3 regions of the Spongiactinospora sp. 9N601 genome follow, and region 2 is predicted to be linked to each of the others. Evidence: riboswitches for the same ligand, from Rfam matches in the RefSeq annotation. Region 2 holds a riboswitch; each other region holds the start of a gene.

Region 1 (7,433 bases), on a different contig from region 2:
TGGAGTACCCCGCAATGGAAGGCACCATCGAACAAGCCACGAAGCCGGCGGCCGGGCCTGGGGCCGCACCGGGCAGAGCACAGCGCATGCTGGTTCTCACCGGCAGGTACGGAACGCCCGCCGTCCTCGCCCTGCTCGTGATCGGCTTCACCGCCGCCAGCCCGCAGACGTTCATGACCGGCCAGAACCTGCTGAACATCCTCAACCAGAGCGCCACACTGGCCATCGTCGCCGGCGGCCTGACCCTCCCCCTGGTGGCGGGCAAGTTCGACCTCAGCTTCGCCGCGGTGGTGAGCCTGTCCGGCATCCTCGCGGTCGGCTTCCTGGAGCGCAGCGGTCTTCCGTGGTTCGCCGCCATACTGCTCGCCCTGGCGGCTGCCGCGATCATCGGGCTGGTCAACGGGCTGCTCGTGGCGCATCTGCGCATCAATCCGATCGTCGCCACCCTGGGCACCAGCACCATGCTGCTGGGCGTCAACTACGCCTACTCCAACGGCACGCCCATCACGATTGAGCCCGGCCCCTTCACCGACATCGCGCGTGCGTCGGTGCTGGGCGTCCCCGCCCCCATCATCCTCACGGCGATCGTTCTGGGCGGTCTGTGGGTCGCGCTGAACTTCACGCTGCTGGGACATCACATGCAGGCGGTGGGCACCAACCAGGTGGCCGCCCGGATGGCCGGCGTCCGGGTCGCCCGCATCACCGTGATCGCCTTCGCGGTCTGCGGGGTGTGCGCGGGCCTGGCGGGCATCGTGCTGGCGGCGCGCATCGGCAGCGGGCAGGTCACGGCCGGCGACGGCTACCTGCTGAACGCGTTCGCGGCCGTCTTCCTCGGCGCGTCCGTGCTCCGGGACGGCGATTTCCACATCATGGGCACACTCGTGGGCGTTCTCATCGTCACGGTCACCTTCAACGGACTGTCCCTGCTGGGTGCCCAGTCCTACGTTCAGTTCCTCTTCCAGGGCGGGATCCTGGTGGCCGCCACGGCCTTGAGCAGTACCAGCCGTCGCATGCTGCTCGCCTCGGTACGGCGCTGATGGTTCGCCCCGCCCTAAAGAATCCGCCGTCGCCTTCCTCGACGCCCGCCTGGCCCGGGCATGAGCACCCGTTTGCATCCCACAGTTGTGAAAGGCACCACTATGAGCAGCATCGAAACCGAGAAGCGGATCAAGGTCAACGGAACGGAGCTCTTCGTTCGCGACACCGGAGAGGAGAATCTTCCCGTCGTCCTGGCTCTCCACTCGCTGTTCCTCGACGGCCGCATGTTCGAGGGCTTCAAGGACGCCGCCGCCGGCAAGTACCGGGTCATCCGCCCCGACTTCCGGGGCCAGGGTAAGAGCGCGGCGGCCGAGGGCGACCTCATCCATCTGGACACGGTCACCGCCGACGTCATCGCACTGGCCGAAGCCCTGAATCTGGAGCAGGTGCACCTGCTGGTGCAGTCCATGGGCGGCGACGTGGGCTTCCGGCTGGCGGTGGCCCGGCCCGCACTGGTCAAGTCGATGATCGTCCTCGGCTCGTCCGCCTGCTCCGAGCCCGCCGATCAACTGGTGGTCTTCCGGGAGTGGGTCGACAACGTCGGCCGGCAGGGGTTCGTCGGTGACGTGCTCCAGGAGACCATGGAGATCATGTTCGGTGTAACGACCCGTAACGACCCCGCCAGGCAGGACATCGTCAAGCGGTGGGAGTCACGGATCGCTGAGGTCCCGAAGACCCTGCGCCCCGCCATGGCGGGTGTCATCGAACGCGGCACCGCCGTTCATCTGCTTCCGCAGATCAGCGTCCCCGTCTTCATCGTCTCCGGCGAGGAGGACAAGCCGCGTCCGGTCCCGTGGCAGAACGAAATGGCCGAGCACCTGCCGAACGCCACCTTGTGGCGCCTTGAGAAGATCGGTCACAGCCCCATTCTGGAAGCGCCGGACGTCGTCCTGCCCCGCCTGCTCGACTTCCTCGGCCAGGTGGAGAAGTCCGATGGCAAGTGATCAGGATCACCCGTCTGAAGGGATCACCATGAGCAGGCCGGAGTTCTTCGCCACTCCCGGGTACGGCGAGACACAGCTCGCCAACATGCACTACTACCAGGCGGTTCGCATCGGCGACCGCGCACCCATCTGGACCGAGACCGGTGTTCCCGCCCTCGGCGCCCCGAAGATGCGCGTCGAGATCCGCGTCACCGCCATCATCGGGCGCGACGACTGACGTACACACCGCCTGAGCGGCCGGCCCCGCTCAAAGCCTCCGGTTGACATAGGCGATCCGCCAGCCGCTCGGTGTCGCGGTGAGCCCGGTGATGGACAGCGGAGCGAGGTCGATGCGGGCGGTGCTGAGCGGATCCGCCCCCAGGGCGTGGCCGAGCGCCGCTCTGATGGTGCCGGCGTCACAGATGGCGACCTGTTCCGGCTCCTCTCGTACGGAGTCGAGCCAGCCGGCCACCCGCGACGCGTGCACGGCCAGGGACTCGCCGCCGTGCGGAGCGGCGGCGGGGTCGGTGAGCCAGCTCATCAGCGCCTGCGGCTCCTCCTGCGCGACCTGGTCATAGGCAAGGCCGCGCCATCGGCCGTAGTCGGCCTCCCTGAGGGCGGCAGCGGGGAGCGCCTGCAGTCCCATGGCACGGGCGGTCTGCCGGGCGGCTTTGCCGGGCGCCGACCACACCAGGGAGGTCGTCGTGAAGCGCAGCGAGGCGGCCTTGGCCAGACCGGCCGCGTCCGCGTCCTCATCACCGGGGAAGCGGGCCGCCCGCATCCCCGGCGTCGTGGCGTGCCGGACGAAGAGCACCCCAGGGTTCAGCTCGGTGCCGCGGCGGCCGGAGCGGGCGCGATGGTACGCCTCGCCGCCCGGTCGCTCAGCCAGCCGAACAGCACGCCGAACGCCGTCCAGAAGACGAGCTGGGTGCCGATCGAGGCGAGCCGGAACTCCCACAGCAGCGTGGCCGGGAAGCCCTCGGGCACCTCGTCGACCGTGGGCAGCAACCACCATGCGGCCACCACCGGCACGAGGAACGCGACGAGCGCCGCCACCCGACGAGCCCACGGATCCCCGGTGACCCGGCGGGCGGTGACCACGGCGATCACGGTGGCCGCCAGGCCGACGAGGATCATCACCACATAGAGCAGGGTGCGGCTGTTGATGGTCGCCGGATCACCCACGGCGGGGGGATTTGCGGGATATTTCACGAACGGCACGAGGATGATCGCGGCGAACGCCGTCCCGGCCATGACCAGTGCGAGCCGTCCATCGGACGTCGGCCCGACCGGCCCGCCCCGACCAGCTCGCCCAGCTCGCCCGACTCGTCCGCGAAGACCCGCGAACACCAGCGCGAAGATGCCGCCCACGGCGAGCCCGTAGAGGCCGGTGGCCAGGAAGAGACCGGCCTTCTGCGCGGGCCTGCCGACCACGGCCTCCTCGCCGTGGCCGTGTTCGGCCTCCTCGGCGTGCTCAGGAACCGCGGCCCGCGCGGCGGCCTCCTCCAGGGCGATGGCGTCGTCCACCCGCGGTTCCCCGAATGCGAAGGCGAAGCCGCCCGTGACAAGTCCGGCCAGCAGCCCCACGAGCAGGCCCCTGACCAGCAAAGTGCGTACCACACTCGGCCCCTAGTGGCAGGGCACGCCGAGCAGGTGCCGCCCGTCGTGCATGAGTTCGTGCAGGAACGCGCCGGTCTGGGAGACCGCGCCGTTGTCCATCAGGACCAGGTACGCGACGAGCAGGAGCACAGGTACGGCCGCCAGCCAGGGGCGCAGCCGGGGAAAGGGAATGCTGGACGGGGTGGACAAGCCACTCATTTAGCGCCTCCTCAGGGTCACGCGTCCCATCTCACGAGGTCACGATCGTCAAGCGACCTGGCTCCCGGGATCTGCGTCCCGGATACAGTGGCGCGTCCGCACCGGCATCTCACCGGATTTCCCTTGAACAATCGTGAAGTCAACCGGAACGTATCCCGCCTCCCCGGTCGCGTCAACACGGATCAAGGAAGTGCATGCTGCTCGCCGTCGTGCATTTTCGCTATAACGCTCGGTCACCACCGGTTGGGGCACTTCTACGTGGGGTGCGAAAGGGCGCAACGACGGCTCCGCTGATCGTGTCGTTACCCTGGCCGCCGAGTTGAAGGGCCATTAGCCTGTGCGGTGATGAGTGTTGATGGGCTGCTTCCAGGCGATCCGCGACACATTGGGCGTTATGTGGTTAAGGGGCGGCTGGGCGCGGGCGGCCAGGGTGTCGTCTACCTGGCCGACGCGCCGGACGGCGCCCAGGTGGCCTTGAAGGTCATCAAGGCGGAGGTCGGCTCCGATGCCCGCCGTCTGTTCGAGCGGGAGTTCGCCGTTCTGCGGCGCGTCTCCAGCTTTTGCACTGCGCAGGTGCTCGATGCCGATGTGACGGCCGACCCCCCTTACATCGTCAGCGAGTATGTCGCCGGCCGTTCGCTTTATGCATTCGTCGCCGAAAACGGGCCTCTCGTGGGAGCCGATCTGGACCGTCTCGCGGTGGCGACGGCCACGGCCCTCATCGCGATCCACCGCGCGGGTATCGTCCATCGCGATTTCAAACCGCAGAACGTCCTGTTGGGGCATGACGGCCCACGCGTCATCGACTTCGGCATCGCCCGTGTCCTCAATGACGGTGCCGCCCTGGCCAGCGCGCTCGTGGGCACCCCCCGGTACATGGCCCCCGAGCAGATCAGGGGCGAGGCGTTCGGCCCCGCCGCCGACATCTTCGCCTGGGGGGCGACCATCGTCTACGCCGCCACCGGCCGCTCCCCGTTCGAGGCCGGCACGCTTCCGGCGGTTTTGCACCGTGTGCTGCACGAGCAGCCCGACCTCGGCTCTCTTCCCGATCATCTCCGCTCTCTGGTAGGACGCTGTCTTTCCAAGCAGGCCGCCGATCGTCCCACGGCGTCCGAACTCCCGCTGGCCATCATGGACCTGGGCGCCGGGCCCCGGACCGAGCCGGCGGCGGACGTACCGATGGCCCCGGCGGAGCGGGCGAGACCGCGCAGGAGATGGCGGCGGCGGGCGATGCTCGGGGGAGGCGCGATCGTCACGGCGGTCGCTCTGGCGGCGGGCGCGGTCTGGTGGGCGCGAGTGCCGGAGCGAACGACGAACACGAACGCCGCGACCGCCACCAAGCCGGCCACGGCCAACGAGCCCCCGGGATACTCCCTGGTAGCGCTGGGCGCGGCGCGCACGGCCTTCGAGGCGTGGTACAGCCTCGACCACACCGACTACGACGCAGGAGCGCGGCGTACGCTGACCCTCCTGTCCGGGGTGGCCGCGCAGGACTACTGGCATCTGATCGGCAATTCCAAGAGCGCGGTGGTGGCCGCGAAGGCGAAGCAGACCGCACGGGCGACCGCCGCGGGAATCTTGTGGGCGTCGCCGCAGCGGGTGTCGATCATCGTGATCGGTCTCAGCTACATCACCCAGAACGAAACCGTGGTGAAGTCGGAGGACCCGCTGCTGTTCGCGGAGATGGTCCCCTCCGGCGGAGGCTGGAAGATGGATTACGCGCGGAGCACCCCGTCCGGCACCACGGTCCCGGCCGGCGCCTGGCCGTCCACCGAGATCCGGACCATGGTCGCCGATGCCGCCGGCTGCCAGAGCGAGGCCTTCATCAACGGGCCCCGCCTGGAAGAGCGTCCCACCTTCTTCGGACGCTGCACGACTGGGCGGGCCGAGCAGTGGTGGCGGGAGTTGGCCGCGATCCCCGACGCGCAGGTGCCCGACTGGTGGAGCTGGCAGTACCGGGAGATCGGCACGGCCTTCGAACGGTTCAACGGCCCTGACTCCGCGACCCTCATCCACCTCGGAGACTCGGCCAAGGCCCCCGATCACAAGGTCGTGAGCTATCGGTTGCACCTGCGCCGGGTCGACGGGCGCTGGAAGCTGGAGGACGTGACGTCGCCGAAGGACAACCGCTCCCTGTTCCAGCGACGCCTGAAATGAGCGTTTCCATTGGCTTACGTCCGGGCGATCCGGAAAGGATCGGCCGCTACCGGGTGCTCGGCCGGCTCGGCGCGGGCGGCCAGGGTGTCGTCTTTCTGGCCGTGGGGGGCGAGGGACGGCAGGTCGCCCTGAAAGCGCTGCCCCCGATCGCCGACGAGGCCGCCCGCCACCGCCTGGCGGCCGAGCTGGTCCTGGTGCGCAGGGTCTCCGGATTCTGTACCGCCCAGGTGCTCGACGCCGATCTGACGGCCGACCCGCCGCACATCGTCACCGAGTACGTACCCGGTCCGTCCCTGGCCGAGCTCGTCCGGCGCGAGGGTCCCCATCGCGGCGCGGCGTTGGAACGGCTGGCGGTCGCCACCGCCACCGCGTTGACGGCGATCCACCGCGCGGGCGTCGCCCACCTCGACCTGACCCCCCGCAACGTGATCATCGGCCCGGACGGTCCACGTGTCGTCGACTTCGGCCTTGCGCACGCCGTCGGCGGCCCCGCCGCGAGCGACCTCGTGATCGGCACACCGGCGTTCATGGCCCCCGAGCAGTTGGCCGGACACCCACCGGGTACCGCCGCTGACGTCTTCTCCTGGGCCGCGACGATCGCCTATGCCGCGACCGGCCGGCATCCGTTCGGCGACGACACGGTGCAGGCCGTCGTCTACCGGGTGCTCCATCAGGAACCCGACCTGGGCACGGACGTCGAGCCGCCCGGCTTCCTGCGGGAGATCCTCCAGGCCTGCCTGGCCAAAGACCCGGCGCGGCGCCCATCGGCCCAAGACCTCCTCTACCGGCTGGTCGACCGCACCCCGCTGACATCTCCCGGGACACCGGCGCGTACGCCCGGCCGGAAGCGGAGCCGGATCGCCGCGGTGGTGGCGGCCGTCGTCGTCATCGCGGCCGGGGGCGGCGGCATCGCGCTGTGGCGAGGCTCGGCCGACCCCGGAAGCCGGCAGGCGACCACGGAGACGGGGGCCCTGCTTCCGCCACCCCTGTACGTCCAGGAAGCCGACCGGGCGGCGCGGAACGCCTACCGCGTCGTTAGCAGCTTCGGCCACAGGACGCTTGACCGAGATCTCCAGGCGGTGGACGGCGTGACCACCGGGCGTGCGAACGCGGAATACACCGGTCGGCTCCAGGAGCAGGCGCGACGGATCCGCGAGGGGAAGGTGGTGCAGCAGGCCGTGGCGGCCGAGAGCGGCATCGTCGCCGCCAAGGCCGATCGGGTCGCCGTTCTGGTCTGGGGCCAGACGGTCAGGAGCGAGGATTCCACCCACGGCTATCGTCGCGGCGGTGTGGTGATGGAGATGCGCAAGGTCGGGACCACGTGGAAGCTGGACCACGTCTGGCCGCCGACCCCGCGGCCGGACTCGGCCGAGATGACCGGCGGGGACTGGCCGTCCGGCAGAGCGGCGGCCCTGCTGTCGGCCGCGTCGGGCGATGGTGCCCGCGCCATCGCGTTCGACGCCATCACACCCGCAGGCGCGCGGGTGTTCCGCCTCG
Region 2 (7,433 bases):
ATCGGGTTGAGGCCGCCGCGCGATCCGGATGGCGGCGCGGGCGGGGAGGACACCTTTCCCCCGCCCACGCCCGGCGGGCCCGCGCCGGCCCGCCGTACGGCACGGCGGCGCGTCGCACTCCCTCACCACGCCGCCGCACCCGCTCATCGGGTGTCCTCCCACGCGTCCCCCACCATGGCGACGGTCTCGCCGTCCCTGCGGTACGCGGTGACCAGCGTGCTGCCGTACCGATAGTCATAAACGCCCCCATGAGGCGCAGGCACCAACCGCGCGTACCGAACCCGCCCCCGCCCAGCCGAATAGGACCCGAGCGCCTCCAGCATCGCCTTTTCCCCGGCGACCTCGTCCTTGGTCACCCCACCGGCACCGCATTGACCGGCATCTACCTCCCATACAACGAAAAGGTCCTCGTCTTGGGCGGTAGACCCGAGCATGGCCTCTTTAGGGGCAATAGTCGGTCTTTCATCACTCACGGGTCACAGACCTCCTCTATGGCCAAGGAGCCCATCGAGCGTCGCCGGCGTCGCGGCGGGTCCCGTCATTGATCGGCACTTCGACTACAGGTTGCCCATGAAGGCGCTTGGCCGGGCCGCGCCAGACCGGACGTTTATCCGGACGTTTTTACACCTCCCGAAACAGGGGAGCGTACGGTGAAGGCGCACCGGAGGTTCCTCGATAGGGATACGGATGGCGAACAAGGTCATAGGCAACTTGCACTATTGCGACACAACGCCGGATATACACAGGAATCCTTAGTGGCCGCCTTCATTAAGGAAGCCCTACATCTCGGCGTTGACGCCTCCGTGAGCGTGCGGCAGTTACGACGGTGGGAACGGGAGACGCCACCGCCGCTACCCCACCCGAGCCAGCAGATAGTCCTGGAAGTTCTTTTCGGGCTACCTTTAGCAGAAATGGGGTTCGAGGTTCCCGCCCACCGCGTGACGATCGACCTGCCGATCAGCGATGCTGAAGAGGTGAAGCGGAGGACATTCGTCGCCGGCACGGGCGTTCTCGCCGCCGCTGGGCTTCTCCCCACAAGGCCAGGGCCACGCATCGGCGTCACCGACATCGACCACCTGCGCATGCGGCTCGACGGCCTGTACGGGACGGACCATTCCACCGGCAGCGTGCCCGCCATGACCCAGGCGACTCGGATCGAGGTCGAAATCACACAGGCCCTTGAGAGCGCCCGCTACACCGCACCCATCGGCCGTCACCTTCAGGCGATGCTCGCCGAACTGCACGGTGACCAAGCCTGGTACTACTACGACGGCTGCCAGGTCGCCGCGGGCCGGGCCAGGTGCATGGAGGCGTTTTCGGGGGCGCAGCTCATCGATGACCCCCTGTTGCAGATCTCCGCCCTGGAGACGCTTGTCCTGCTCGCCGTCAAGGATGGCCGCGCTTGGGAGGCGCAGTGCGCCGTTGAACACGCCTACCGCCTCGCCCAGCGGGCCGGGGCAGTCCCGGCCGTTCACGTAGTGGTCGCGCTTCGCGACGCCAATACCGCTACGCACACGGGCGACCTGGCCAAAGCGCGTCGCGCGCTGAATCGTGCGATGGCTCACCACGCCCGCGTCGACAATGATCCAGACGTGCCCCGTTGGGCACGGTTCATCGGCCCGTTCGAGATCGATCTCGCTACGGCCGACATGTACCTCCGGGCAGGCCGGCCGATGCGAGCGGTGCCGTTCCTGCGCGCCGCCGTACGCGGTATCGGCGGTGATCTACCGCGCAACAGCGCCAAGTATCGGGTGAAACTCGCCCGTGTACTGCTTGACGCGGGAGAGCTGGAAGAAGCATGTAAGGAGATGGACACCGCCCTCGATGCATGTGCCCAGATCGCCTCTCCCCGCCTGGTGACCAAAATGCGGGAATTCGACAAGGCCGCTGCCCGTTTCGACAGCCTGATGGCGGCCGAGTGCCGGGAACGCGTTCGCCACGCCATACAGAGGGGGCCGCGTGGGGCGGGATGAAGGTCTCTCGGTCGATCGCTTGAACGGCATGGCAGCCGGACAAGCCGAAAATGACTTCCGCTCGGTATACGCCGAGGCATTCGCCGAGCCGCCGTACAACGAGACGGCGAGCGATATCGAGGCCGGCTTCCGCCGTTTCCGCGCACAGATCCGCAAATCGACCTTCAGCGGGGCGCTGGCCCGCACCGATGGAGGCGAACCGGTCGGAATCGCCTACGGATATCTGCTCGATACCAATACCCGGTGGTGGGACGACGTCACGCCTCCGGCGTCAGAGGGCATGCGACGCGAAGACGGGCACCGCACCTTCGGGTTGATGGAACTCGCCGTACGCCCACAGTGGCGCAGGCGCGGGGTCGCACGTCTGCTTCACGGCGCGCTGCTCGATGGAACAGGCGCTGAGCGCGTGATCCTCAACGTTCACCCAGCGGCGGTCGCAGCGACGGCGGCTTACCGATCATGGGGATACCGCCGGGTAGGCGCGACGCGGCCATCGGCGGGCGCGGATCGTCACGACGTCATGCTGCTTGAGCTGCGGTGATACCCCCCCCAAACGCCGACTGGATCGCTACGGCGAACGTCTAAATTGCGGAAAAGCCCGGCTATACGGTCGTTCGACGTAGCCACTCCAGGTAGGTGGTCGATCCGCCGTCGATCGATGTGAACGTGACTTCCGGGTTGTCCCATGGATGGCGCTCCACGAGGTGAGCTTCGAGCGCCGGATAGCTTTCCCGGGTCGACTTGAGCACGACTTGCCATTCCTCGGCCTCACCGAGCTCGCCTTGATGCCAGAACACCGAAATCGCCGGGCCGAATACCTGACCCGAGGCGGCAAGCTTCGACTCGACCGCTGAACGGAGGAGGGCCAAGGCGGCGTCCCGGCCGGCTGTGGTCGTCGACACCTGAACAAAGTCCGTCATGCTGGAACTCTAGATCTCTGCCCAACAAGCGGCTGTCCTCCCCTGAGGGCACCGCGTACAAGTATGGCCTGCACCTTCAGTGATGTCCGGGCAATGGAGGATCTTGCGGGGTGTACTGAATAGGTGCCACAAGCTGCTCAAGCGTGATGTCTGCCGCTGTCCTTCATCTCAAGGTGGACATCCCGCCGCTATTAGGAGAGATGCGGGGTGCGCAGCGTTGTCCACAGGCTGTGCATGTCTGACCGGCGTGCCCGTCACCATCCTTCGCTTTGGGCGCTGACCGTACGCCGTACACAGTGTGGGTGCAGCGAAGGTCACGGGGCCGTTGGAAGTGAGGATTCCCAGTAGAGAGCGGGATACGAACATGCCGGTGGCGCAAGCGTCGGGCGAAGCCCGACATCAAGAACACGACTGAGCGAAGCGAAGGCCATTGAGCGCGCGACAGCGCGGCCCCGCCGAAGGCGGGGAATCGGCCCGGGAGGGGCGATTGTTACGGCGGGAAGCGGCCAACGGTGGGGGGGTTTGGAAGAAGGCCGTTTAGCCGGTGCCTGGTACGGCGAGTAGGCAGGGCGCACGCGAAGGGCCGGGCACAGGGCGTTACCGAGCACGGCGGGGCGGCGAGAGACGGCTTGCCGTACGTCGGGCGAAGCCCGACATAGAGAACACGGCTGAGCGAAGCGAAGGCGATTGAGCGCGCGACAGCGCGGCCCCGCCGAAGGCGGGGGCATCGCCCCGGAGGGGGCTACGTCGGGCGAAGCCCGACATAGAGAACACGACTGAGCGAAGCGAAGGCCAGTGAGCGCGCGACAGCGCGGCCCGGCCGGAGGCGGGGGTGGGGGGCGTCGGGGGTGTGTCGTGTATTGACGCGAACGGGAGGAAAGGATACGTTCCGGTAGATTTCACGGTCGTCCAAGGGAAATCCGGTGAGATGCCGGTGCGGACGCGCCACTGTATCCGGGACGTCGAACGATCCCGGGAGCCAGGTCGCTTGGTGGCCGTGACCTCGTCAGCGGGACGCGTCATCCCAAGGAGGCCGAACATGCGCGCAGTGACCACGCCCACAAGCTCCCCGACCTGATGGTCGCCTATCCGTTCAGCGCCGTGGTCGGGCTCGACGACCTGAAGCTGGCGCTGGTGCTCAACGCGGTCTCCCCCCGCGTCGGCGGCGTGCTCGTGCGCGGCGAGAAGGGCACCGCCAAGTCCACGATCGTACGCGCCCTCGCCGCCCAGCTCCCGGCCGTCGTGGTGGTGCCCGGCTGCCGGTTCGCCTGCGACCCGGCCGCGCCCGACCCCGACTGCCCGGACGGCCCGCACGATCCCGCAGCGGAGGGCGTCCGCCGCCCGGCCGCCCTGGTGGAACTGCCGGTCGGCGCGTCGGAGGACCGCCTGGCCGGTTCGCTGGACGTCGAGCGGGCGCTGACCGAGGGGGTCAAGGCGTTCGAGCCGGGCCTGCTGGCGGCGGCGCACCGGGGCGTCCTGTACGTGGACGAGGTGAACCTGCTCCACGATCACCTCGTTGACCTGCTGCTGGACGCGGCGGCGCTCGGCACCTGCTACGTCGAACGCGAGTCGGTGTCGGTACGGCACGCGGCCCGGTTCCTGCTGGTCGGCACCATGAACCCGGAGGAGGGCGAGCTGCGCCCGCAGCTCCTGGACCGGTTCGGGCTGACCGTCGAGGTCAGGGCCTCGCGCGACCCCGGCGAACGGGCCGAGGTGGTACGCCGCAGGCTCGCCTTCGACGCCGACCCGCACGCGTTCGCGGCCCGCTGGGCGGCGGAGGAGTCGGCGCTGGCGGAGCGGATCGCCGCGGCCCGGGACAGGCTTACCGGAGTACGGCTGCCGGACGCCCGGCTGCGGCAGATCGCCGAGGTGTGCGCGGGCTTCGAGGTGGACGGCCTGCGGGCCGACCTGGTGACGGCGAACGCGGCGGTCGCGCACGCGGCATGGCGGGGGCGGGACGCGGTGACCGTCGAGGACGTACGCGCGGCGGCCCGGCTGTCGCTGCCGCACCGGCGGCGGCGTGACCCGTTCGACGCGCCGGGATTGGACGAGGCCCTGCTGGACGAACTGCTGGACCGTACGTCCAGGGACGAGGGCGACGAGGGCCCAGAGGACGACCCGCCGGGCGGCGGCCCCGAAGGTGGCCAGGACCCGGACCGGCCGCAGGATGCAGGACCGGGCCAGGAGAACGGGCGCGGGGATTCCCAAGAGCAGGAGGACGGACGCCGGGATTCCCAGGAACAGAAGAATGGGCGCGGGGATTCCGGGGCGACAGGTTCCCATTACCCAGAGCCCGCAAGGCCGGGTTCCGGCGAAGCGGAGGCCGGGGAGGTGGACTCTGGGGAGCCGGACGCGGGGGCGGACTCTCCGGAGGCGAGGGCGCAGGAGCAGGTGGCCGAGGTGGCCGCGCCGTACCGGGTGCCGTTGCTGGCCGCCCCCGGCGTCGGCGCCGGCGCGGCCGGACGCCGTTCACGATCAAGGTCCGCGCACGGCCGCGGCACCGGTTCCCGCCGCCCGCGCGGCACCCAGGTCCACGACCTGCACATCGCGGCCACCGTACTGGCCGCCGCCCCCCACCAGCACGACCGCGGACGCGCCGGCCCCGGCCTGGTCCTACGCGCCGACGACCTGCGCGAGGTCGTACGCGAGGGCCGGGAGGGCAACCTGGTCCTGTTCGTCGTGGACGCCAGCGGCTCGATGGCCGCCCGCCGCCGGATGACCGCCGTCAAGACCGCCGTACTCAGCCTCCTCCTCGACGCCTACCAGCGGCGCGACAAGATCGGCCTGGTCACCTTCAGGGGCACCGAAGCCACGGTCGCGCTGCCCCCGACCTCCTCGGTGGAGGCGGGCGCGGCCCGGCTGCGCTCACTGCCCACCGGCGGACGCACGCCGCTCGCGGCCGGGCTGGCCCGCGCCGCCGAGGTCCTGCGCGTGGAGAAGCTGCGCGACCCGGCCAGGCGTCCGCTGCTGGTGCTGGTCACCGACGGCCGCGCCACCACGAACGGCAACGACGTGGACCGCGCCGCCGACCTTCTGAAGGGCACCGCCGCCGTGGTCGTGGACTGCGAGAGCGGCCCGGTACGGCTGGGCCTCGCCGTACGGCTGGCGGCCCGCCTGAACGCCCGCCTCCTCCCCATAGAAGCCCTGGCCGAACTAGGCCACCACAGAAAGGCGAGCTGAGAAGCATGCCGCAGGGCAAGCCCGCCGTCATCCCCGACGACGGACTCACCACCAGGCAGCGCCGCACCCGCCCGCTGCTGATCGTTCACACCGGCCCGGGTAAGGGCAAGTCCACCGCCGCCTTCGGCATGGCGCTGCGCGCCTGGAACCAGGGCTGGCCGATCGGGGTGTTCCAGTTCGTGAAGTCCGCCAAGTGGCGGATCGGCGAGGAACGCGCCCTTCGCGTACTCGGCGACAGCCCCGAGGGCGGCCCGGTGACCTGGCACAAGATGGGCGAGGGCTGGTCGTGGATCCAGCGCGCCGGCACCGAGGACGACCACGCCGCCCAGGCCCGCGAGGGCTGGGCGCAGATAAAACGCGACCTGACCAGCGAGACCTACCGCTTCTACGTACTCGACGAGTTCACCTACCCCCTCAAATGGGGCTGGCTGGACCTCACCGACGTCCTGGACACCCTCACCCAACGCCCGGGTGACCAGCACGTCGTGATCACCGGCCGGGACGCCCCCGCCGAACTCATCGAGGCCGCCGACCTCGTCACCGAAATGGGCAAGATCCGCCACCCCATGGACTCCGGACAGAAGGGCCAGAAAGGCATCGAGTGGTAGCCCTGACCACACCCCGCCTGGTCATCGCCGCCCCGGCCTCGGGCAGCGGCAAGACCACGGTGGCCACCGGCCTGATGGCCGCGCTGCGAAAGCGCGGCCTCACCGTCTCCCCGCACAAGGTCGGCCCCGACTACATCGACCCGGGCTACCACACGCTGGCCGCCGGCCGTCCCGGCCGCAACCTGGACCCGTGGCTGGTCGGCGAGGACCTGATCACTCCCCTCTTCCTGCACGGAGCCGCGGACTGCGACATAGCGGTCGTCGAAGGCGTGATGGGCCTGTTCGACGGCCGGGGTTCGACCGATTTCGCCTCCACCGCGCACGTCGCGCGCCTGCTGGCCGCCCCGGTGGTGCTGGTCGTGGACGCGGCCCGGCAGAGCGCATCGGTCGCGGCCCTGGTACACGGCTTCGCCACCTTCGACCCGCGAATCCGGCTCGGCGGGGTGGTGCTGAACCGGATCGGGTCCGACCGGCACGAGGAGGTGTGCCGGGAGGCGATGGCCGCGGCCGGGGTGCCGGTACTCGGCGCGATCCGCCGCGCCGACGACGTGGCCACGCCCTCAAGGCACCTCGGGCTGGTGCCCGCCGCCGAACGCCGCGCCGACGCGCTGGCGGCCGTGGACGAACTGGCCGCGCTCATCGACCGCTCCTGCGACCTGGCCGCGCTGCTCGCACTGGCCCACTCGGCACCCCCGCTGACGGCCACCCCCTGGGAGCCACCGCACCACGAATCCCAGCAAAAGCCCATAATC
Region 3 (7,433 bases), on a different contig from region 2:
CGATCGTGACCGTGCTCTTCGCCGACTACGAGCGGCACGGCGCCGCCAACGTCCTGTGGACCGCGCAGATGGACCGCGTCCCGGTGGCGGGCCGGGCGGCCGCCCATGCCCGCGCCCAGCATCGGGCCTGGCTGGAACAGGTCTTCGCCGACCGCCTCCCGGCCCCGGGTCCCGACCGCGAGCACGCGCTGAACCTGCACCACGCCGCCACCGACATCTACCTGTGGAAACTGTGGCGGCACGACCTCGGCCTGTCTCGCGAGGACGCCGAACGCGCCATGTGCGACCTGCTGACGTCGATCGACCCCCGAAAGAGAAACTATGCGTAAGAACTTCCTGTTCGCCACCTGGGCCGGCGGCGGAGCCGTGCCGCCCACCCTCTCGGTCGCCCGCGCGCTGCGCGAGCGCGGCCACGGCGTCCGGGTGCTGGGCGACAGGTCGCTGCACGACGAGGTGGCCGCCACCGGCGCGGAGCCGATCACCTGGACGACGGCGCCCCAGGGCGACACCACCGACCCGGCCGGCGACCTCCTCAAGGACTTCGAGGCCCGCACGCCGATGGGCGCATTCGCCCGGCTCCGTGACCGTTTGGTCTGCGGCCCCGCGGCGGACTTCGCCCGCGACACCCTGGCCGAGCTGCGCGCGCATCCGGCTGACGTACTGGTCACCGACTTCTCGCTGCTCGGTGCGATCACGGCGGGCGAAGCGGCCGGAATCCCGGTGGCCGCGCTGGGGACGACCCTTTACCCCTTCCCCGCCCCGGGCGCGCCGCCGTTCGGTCCCGGGCTCAGGCCCGCCACCGGTGTCCTGGGGCGGCTGCGCGATCGGCTCCTGACAGAGATGATCACCAAGCCGTGGGCCAAGGGACTGCCCGCGCTCAACGCCGCCCGTGCCGCCAACGGTCTCCCGCCCGTCGATTCGGTCATCGACGCGTTCGGCCGCGTCGACCGGTTCCTCGTACTGTCGCCGCGGGCGCTGGACTACCCTGGCCGGCGGTTCCCGCCCTACGTCCGCCACGTCGGGCCGCGGCTCGACGACCCCGCGTGGGTCGGGGAACTGCGACTGCCCGAGGGGGAGACCCCACTGGTGCTGGTCAGCCTGAGTTCGACGTTCATGAACCAGCGCGAGCTGCTCCAGCGCATCGCCGGCGCCCTCGGCCGGCTGCCGGTACGCGGGCTGCTGACCACCGGCCCGGCAGTGGACCAGGCAACGGTCCACGCGCCCGGCAACGTCCTGGTCACCTCGGTCGCCCCGCACAACGCCGTGCTCCGCCACGCCGCTGTGACGATCACGCACGCCGGCCACGGGACGGCCGTCAAGTCCCTGGCGGCGGGTGTGCCCATGGTGTGCGTACCGCTCGGGCGCGACCAGGGCGAGGTGGCCCTGCGCGTCGCCCTCGCCGGAGCAGGGATCACCCTACGCAGGAGCGCCTCACCCGGCACCATCGCCCGCGCGGTCGGCCGGGTCCTGCACGACCCGTCCTACCAGCGCCAGGCGCGGCGCCTGGCCGCCGAGATCGCCGCCGAAACGGCGACCGACCGAGCCGTCACCGAACTCGAAGACCTCACCGCGACGACGCCCGGACCTGGATCTGGGTCCGCGCCCGGACCGCTGACGCACTCGCCCGGATCCGTACGGAAATGCCCGGTGAGTGGATGACGGACGATTCCTACTGAGCTCCCCAGCGGTCGTGATGGACGGCGGCCTGAAGTGGGCGGCGGTGGCGCCAGCCGTGTCGTTCCAGGTCGGGGTCGCCTTCGAGGTGGGTGACGGGGCCGAGGCACAGCCAGGCGACCGGGCGGACCTCGGCGGGGATGCCGAGCAGGTCCCGCACGAAGGGCTCGCGATAGAACGACACCCACCCCACACCGAGCCCTTCGGCGGTGGCGGCCAGCCAGAGGTTCTGGATGGCCAGGCACACCGAGTACAGGCCGGCGTCGGCGATGGCATGGCGGCCCAGCACGGCGGGGCCGCCTCTGCCCTGGTCATAGGTGACCACGATGGACAGCGTCGACTCGCGCACCCCGTCGATCTTGATGTGGGCGAACCGCCGGGCGGCCTCGGCGTCGAGGGTGGCGGCGTAGGCGGCCCGTTCGTGCTGGACATGTTCGTGGAAGGCGGCGCGGATCGCGGTGTCGCGTACCACGATGAAGTCCCACGGCTGGGACAGTCCGACGCTGGGGGCGGCGTGCGCCGCCGTCAGCACGCGGTGCAGCACCTCCTGCGGCACGGGCGCGCCGGTGAACTGGCCGCGCACGTCGCGGCGGCGGTGGATGACGTCGTACAGATGGCTGTTCATGGGCAGGCTCCCGCTGCATGGCCCCCATCAGAGGGGGCGGTGGGCGCGAGGCCGGTCTTCGGACTCCCGGATCAACGCCTGACCGCCCGCCTTCCCGGCCCTTACGGGCCAGTGGCCGTGCTTCGCACCTGGGCGGCGACTTCCCGGTCACCGCGGCGGGCCCGTGCCGGAATCACACCGGCTTCCCGATTCTCCTCGCGATCGCGAGGCACCTCGCAACAGTTCGCCGAGCAGTACCGTACCGTGACGACCCGCACCGCCGCCCAGGGGCCCCGAGTTCGGCCCCGGAGCCCGCCTCCGGTCAGGCCCTTGCGGCCACGGGCAGTACCGGCTCCAGCCGGAACATGCCCGTGACCATCTCCGCCGCGTCCTCCGCCGGTCGTGTTCGCCCGGCCACGGCGTCCAGGACATCGACGGTCGTGATCATGCCGATGAAGGCTCCGCCCGCCGCCATGACCGGTACGGCGTCGCAGCCCGCGTCCCGCATCACCGTCGCGACGTGCGGCAGGGACGCGTCCTGGCGGACGTGGGGGATGCGCCGCCCGGTCAGCAACCGGCGCAGCGGTGTGCGGGACTGCGCCTCCGGCCCGCCCGTCCAGGACGCCGCCAGGTCCTCCTTGGTGAGGATGCCCAGCAGCAGGCCGTGCTCGTTCACCACCGGCAGGTGGTGGATGCCCGCCCGGCGCATCAGTTCCCAGGCCATCAGCGGGGACTCCTCCGGCCGGACGATCACCAGGGCCCGGCTCATCACCTGCCCGGCGGTCAGCGTCTCATCCATGGTCATCCCCCTTTCAACGCGGGCCAGGTCCAGGTCCCGGACCCAGGCCGGGTCCTCGCCGTGGTCGCGGGCCCGCAGTCGATGTCGTTGAGCATCGCCATGTCCAACGGCGTGGTGGTGGTCCCCCCCTTCTAGTACCCGCGTACGTGCGGATTGTCGTGCCCGTGGCGGCGGCATCCGATCCCGCGGCATGGCCCGGTGCGCCGCGTGCGCAGTATGATCATCGGCAGGCGGCCCGTGGGATCGCTCGTCGCGACGGTGTCCATGCCTCGACCCTCCCTTCGCCCCTTCGCGGGCGGAGGCGGGGGTAGGGACCAAGGTCCCTAGCTCAACGTACGCCTCCCGTGCGGCTGCCGCTGTCCGGGCCCGCCGGCTCCGGTGCCCGCGCCACGCCCGCCGTCGCCGGCCGTAACCGCATCCATCCGATCGTCGATGATCACCCGGCTACGGCAGGCGGGCCCGCCGCTGCGCAGCGATGTGGTGACCGGCCCCGCCGGCAACCTGGTCGAACTGTTCCAGCCCGCGGCCCCCCGCGCGGGAGGTGTGGTCCCGCGCGGGCTGTGGGCCGGGTCAGTGGGCCAGGGTGAGCACCGAGACGCTGTGGGAGCCGGTGTTGGTGAGGTACAGGAACCTGCCGCCGGGGCCGGAGGCGGTGTAGCGCGGGTCGTCGCCGACGGCGACCTCCCCCAGCACGGTGTTGGTGCGGGTGTCGAAGATGTTCACGGTGTCGGAGCCGGAGTTGGCGACATAGGCGATGCGGTTGCCGGTGTGCAGGGCCAGGCCGCGTGGGTTGGTGCCCACGGTGATGGTCGCGGTGACGGTGTTGCGGCGGGCGTTGATGACCGAGACGGTGCCGCCGAGGGTGTTGCTGACGTAGACGGTACGGCTGTCCGGGGTGACCAGGACCCCGCGGGGTTCATCGCCGACGGCGATGGTCGCGGTGACGGTGTGGGCGGCGGTGTCGATGACTGAGACGGTGTCGGAGTCGGAGTTGGCGACGTACGCCGCACGTCCGCTGGGGGTGAAGGCGATGCCTCTCGGGGACAGCCCGACGGCGATGGTGGCGGTGACGGTGTGGGTGGCCGTGTCGATGACGGTGATCGCCCCGGAGCCGGTACTGCTGACGTAGGCGAAGCGGCCGTTGGGGGCGATCGCCACCCCGCGGGGGGCGTCGCCGACCGGGATGGTCTTGATGACCTCGCGGCGCGCGGTGTCGATCACGGACACGTCGTCGGAGTCGCGGTTGGCGATGTAGGCGAACGCGCCCTTGCGGACGAAGCCGACACCGTAGGGGAAGGTGCCGACCGGGATGGTGTCGATCTCGGTGCGGCGGCGTACGTCGATGATCGAGACGGTGTTGGAACCGGCGTTGGTGACATAGGCCTGGCGCCAGCCGGGGGCGAAGGCGACCATGCGGGGGTTGAGGCCGACGTCGATGGTGGCCAGCACCACGGGGCGCACCGAGCCGGGGTGGGCTCCGGACGCCGCGCCGGGAAGGGCACCCACGGGCGCGGCGACCGCCGCGGCCGGTGCGCCGGTGGTGGCCAGCACGGCGCAGGCCAGGATGGCGGGCAGGAGGCGGCGGGCGAGGCTTCGGCGGGGACCGGGACGGTCAGGTGACATGGATGCTGTGACCTTTCGTGAAGGGGGATGCCCCAGGCCGGGGCCGGGTCAGGCGGGGGCGCCGGAGGCCGGGGTCGGTGGGGACAGCGGTTCGGTGCGGCCGCTGTTCCGGTCGCGGGCCAGGGCGTAGGCGGCGGCGCTGATGTACAGCGCGACCGGAAGTACGTAGTCGCCGTCGCGCTCGACGAACTGGAACCACTCCTGGCCGACCAGCGGGCGCAGTAGTTCGGTGCCGAGCTTCCAGACCAGGACGAACATCAGCAGCGGACGCCACGGTTTGAACAGGATCGCCAGGCCGAGCAGGATCTCGAAACCGCCGACCAGGACCATCAGGTTGGCCGAGTCCACGGTGGCCGGGCCGATGCCGAAGAAGGCGAAGAAGTCGTACCAGTAGCGCTTGTGCTCGAAGGCGCCGAAGCCGCCGTGGCCGATCAGCAGCAGGGCCAGGCCGCCGCGCATGGCCCAGTGGATGGCGATGAGGGTGCGGTCGGAGATGGCGGCGGGCTCGTCCACGCGCTCCAGCCAGCGGCGCAGGGACCAGCCGCCCCAGCCGGCCATGATCAGCAGTGCCAGCGGCATGCCGTAGTTGCCGCCGCGCTCAAGGAACTCCCACCAGCCTTCGCCGACGGTAGGGCGGAGCAGGGCGGTGAAGACGCCCCACACGGTGGTGTGCAGCAGCAGGACGCGGGCGGGCCAGAACAGGATGAGCAGGCCGACGGTGATGTCGATGGCGCCGGTGACGTACATGAGGTAGTTCAGGGCGGCGTCGGAGGAGATGCCGAAGAGGTCGTAGTAGGGCAGCCAGGCCCGTGAGCGGCTCAGGCCCGCCCAGCCGTGCCCGATGAACTCGATGGACACTCCGATGCGCAGCAGCCAGTAGAGCTTGGTGGTGAACGAGGCCTCCGCGATGGTCTCGCGCAGGGATTTCGGGCCTTGGGAAGCGACGGTTCGGCTCATCACGGACGCCCCAATCGTTGGCGGTGGGGTTGGTATCCGAAAAATAGGCTTAAGCGATGAGCAAGGAAAGAGGAAAAGGGGGCCCATATTTATATGACTGTTCGCTCATTTTAAGGAGAGGGCACGTCAAAGCCGTCGCCGAGCTGTGGGTCCGTCAACGTGCCGATATGTCATCGGGCGGGATCGGTGTGTGACGAATCGCCGGGGTCGCCGCTTTGTCGGCGCGATGAGAGAAATGAATGGCCGGTTTTCGGCCTTTTTTATTCTGAGTAAGGGATATGAGAAATCCTTTCTGTTGTCCGTGTCGCCTCGGGCGCTGGGAGGCGGGCGCGCGGGTCGCGGTGACGGCGTGCGGCGTTGACCCAAGAAAACACCTCAGCCAGCATTGACTCAATGGATATTGATAGAAATGTCTCGCCGGAACGGGTCGCCCTGCACCAGGCCCTGGCCGATCCCGCGAGGCTGGCGATCGTCGATGCCCTGGCCGTCGGTGATCTGGCGCCGGGAGAGCTGGGACGCCACCTGGACCTGCCGTCCAACCTGCTGGCCCACCACCTGCGTGTACTGGCACAGGTCGGTCTCATCGCCCGCGGCCGATCCCATGCCGACCGCCGCCGTGTCTACATCCGGCTGATCCCCTCGGCGCTGGAGGCCGTGCACCAGCACCGGGTCCTCACGGCGTCGCGGGTGGTGTTCGTGTGCACCGGCAACGCCGCCCGCTCGCCCCTCGCCGCCGCGCTGTGGACATCGCGCAGCGCCGTCCCGGTCACCTCCGCCGGCACCCGCCCGGGTCCCGGCCTCAACCCCCGCGCGATCAGCGCCGCCCGCCGTCACGGGCTGAGCCTGGAGCGGCAGGGCACCGCGGACGTCCGCGACGTGATCACCCCCCACGACCTGGTCGTCGCCGTCTGCGACAACGCCTACGAAAAGCTCGACCCGGGCCTGCGGCGCGTCCACTGGTCGGTCCCCGACCCCGGTCCGGTCGACACCGACGAGATCTTCGAGGACGTCCTGGCCCTGCTCACCGAGCGCGTCGACCGGCTGGCCGCCCTGACCGCCGCGGAGCCCGGCCCCGCCCCGTCGTGAGCCGCCCGCCCCCTGTGCGGAAGACCTCAGGCCGGGCGCTCCCGTACGCGCAGCGCCGTCCGGGCCAGGCCCGCCGTGACGAACGCCGTCGCCACCAGCGCGGCGCTGATCCACAGCGGCGAGCGGTAGCCGAGCCCGGCGGCGATGGCGAGGCCGCCGAGGGCCGGGCCGGCCGCCGCGCCCACGTTGAACGCGGCGGTGGCGAAGGAACCGCCGAGCGAAGGGGCGTCCGCCGCCGCGTACAACGCCTGGGCGATCAGCGTCGAACCGACGGCGAACGACAGGGCGCCCTGGACGAAGACGAGCAGTACCGTGGCGACCGGGCTGCCGGCCGCCACCGCGAAGAGCACCCACCCGGCGAGCAGGGCGATCCCGCCGAACAACAGGACCCGCATCGGCCGCGTGTCCGACAGCCGGCCCGCGATGCTCACCCCGGCGAACGAACCGAGCCCGAACAACGCCAGCATCAACGGCACCCGGCCCTCGGAGAGCCCGCCGACGTCTACCACCAGCAGGGCCAGGTAGGTGAAAGTGCAGAAGGTGGCGCCGTTGACCAGCGCGCCGAGCAGCAGTACGACCGGCAGCCGCGGGCCGCGCAGGGCCCGCAGTTCGCGCCGGACGCCGGGACGGGCCTCGCGCGGGTCACCGGCCGTGTCCGGTACGGAGCGCAGCACCGCGAAGACGGCCGGC

The links. Region 2 has a riboswitch for cobalamin ahead of ACH34R_RS11855 (putative cobaltochelatase). Riboswitches for the same ligand answer to the same signal wherever they lie in the genome.
Region 1: it holds a riboswitch for cobalamin, as region 2 does, so the genes downstream of both, ACH34R_RS17275 (CbtB-domain containing protein) here and ACH34R_RS11855 (putative cobaltochelatase) in region 2, are expected to answer to the same signal.
Region 3: it holds a riboswitch for cobalamin, as region 2 does, so the genes downstream of both, bluB (5,6-dimethylbenzimidazole synthase) here and ACH34R_RS11855 (putative cobaltochelatase) in region 2, are expected to answer to the same signal.

Annotation. Positions count from the first base shown of each region.
Region 1 is NZ_JBIRBB010000006.1:480,187-487,619, reverse strand. It holds gene ACH34R_RS17300 (ABC transporter permease) at 87-1,037, shown strand; gene ACH34R_RS17295 (alpha/beta fold hydrolase) at 1,140-1,982, shown strand; gene ACH34R_RS17290 (hypothetical protein) at 2,011-2,199, shown strand; gene ACH34R_RS17285 (histidine phosphatase family protein) at 2,230-2,775, opposite strand; gene ACH34R_RS17280 (CbtA family protein) at 2,784-3,581, opposite strand; gene ACH34R_RS17275 (CbtB-domain containing protein) at 3,591-3,779, opposite strand; cobalamin riboswitch at 3,813-3,942, opposite strand; gene ACH34R_RS17270 (serine/threonine-protein kinase) at 4,176-5,936, shown strand; gene ACH34R_RS17265 (serine/threonine-protein kinase) at 5,933-7,433, shown strand, end outside.
Region 2 is NZ_JBIRBB010000004.1:443,068-450,500, reverse strand. It holds gene ACH34R_RS11875 (hypothetical protein) at 144-356, opposite strand; gene ACH34R_RS11870 (hypothetical protein) at 912-1,973, shown strand; gene ACH34R_RS11865 (GNAT family N-acetyltransferase) at 1,960-2,514, shown strand; gene cutA (divalent-cation tolerance protein CutA) at 2,576-2,893, opposite strand; cobalamin riboswitch at 3,767-3,900, shown strand; gene ACH34R_RS11855 (putative cobaltochelatase) at 3,971-6,073, shown strand; gene cobO (cob(I)yrinic acid a,c-diamide adenosyltransferase) at 6,079-6,681, shown strand; gene ACH34R_RS11845 (cobyrinate a,c-diamide synthase) at 6,675-7,433, shown strand, end outside.
Region 3 is NZ_JBIRBB010000008.1:304,429-311,861, reverse strand. It holds gene ACH34R_RS21385 (TetR family transcriptional regulator) at 1-329, shown strand, start outside; gene ACH34R_RS21380 (glycosyltransferase) at 322-1,659, shown strand; gene bluB (5,6-dimethylbenzimidazole synthase) at 1,670-2,299, opposite strand; cobalamin riboswitch at 2,331-2,530, opposite strand; gene ACH34R_RS21370 (HPP family protein) at 2,601-3,077, opposite strand; gene ACH34R_RS21365 (beta-propeller fold lactonase family protein) at 3,648-4,700, opposite strand; gene ACH34R_RS21360 (hypothetical protein) at 4,749-5,657, opposite strand; gene ACH34R_RS21355 (helix-turn-helix domain-containing protein) at 6,051-6,743, shown strand; gene ACH34R_RS21350 (Cmx/CmrA family chloramphenicol efflux MFS transporter) at 6,770-7,433, opposite strand, start outside.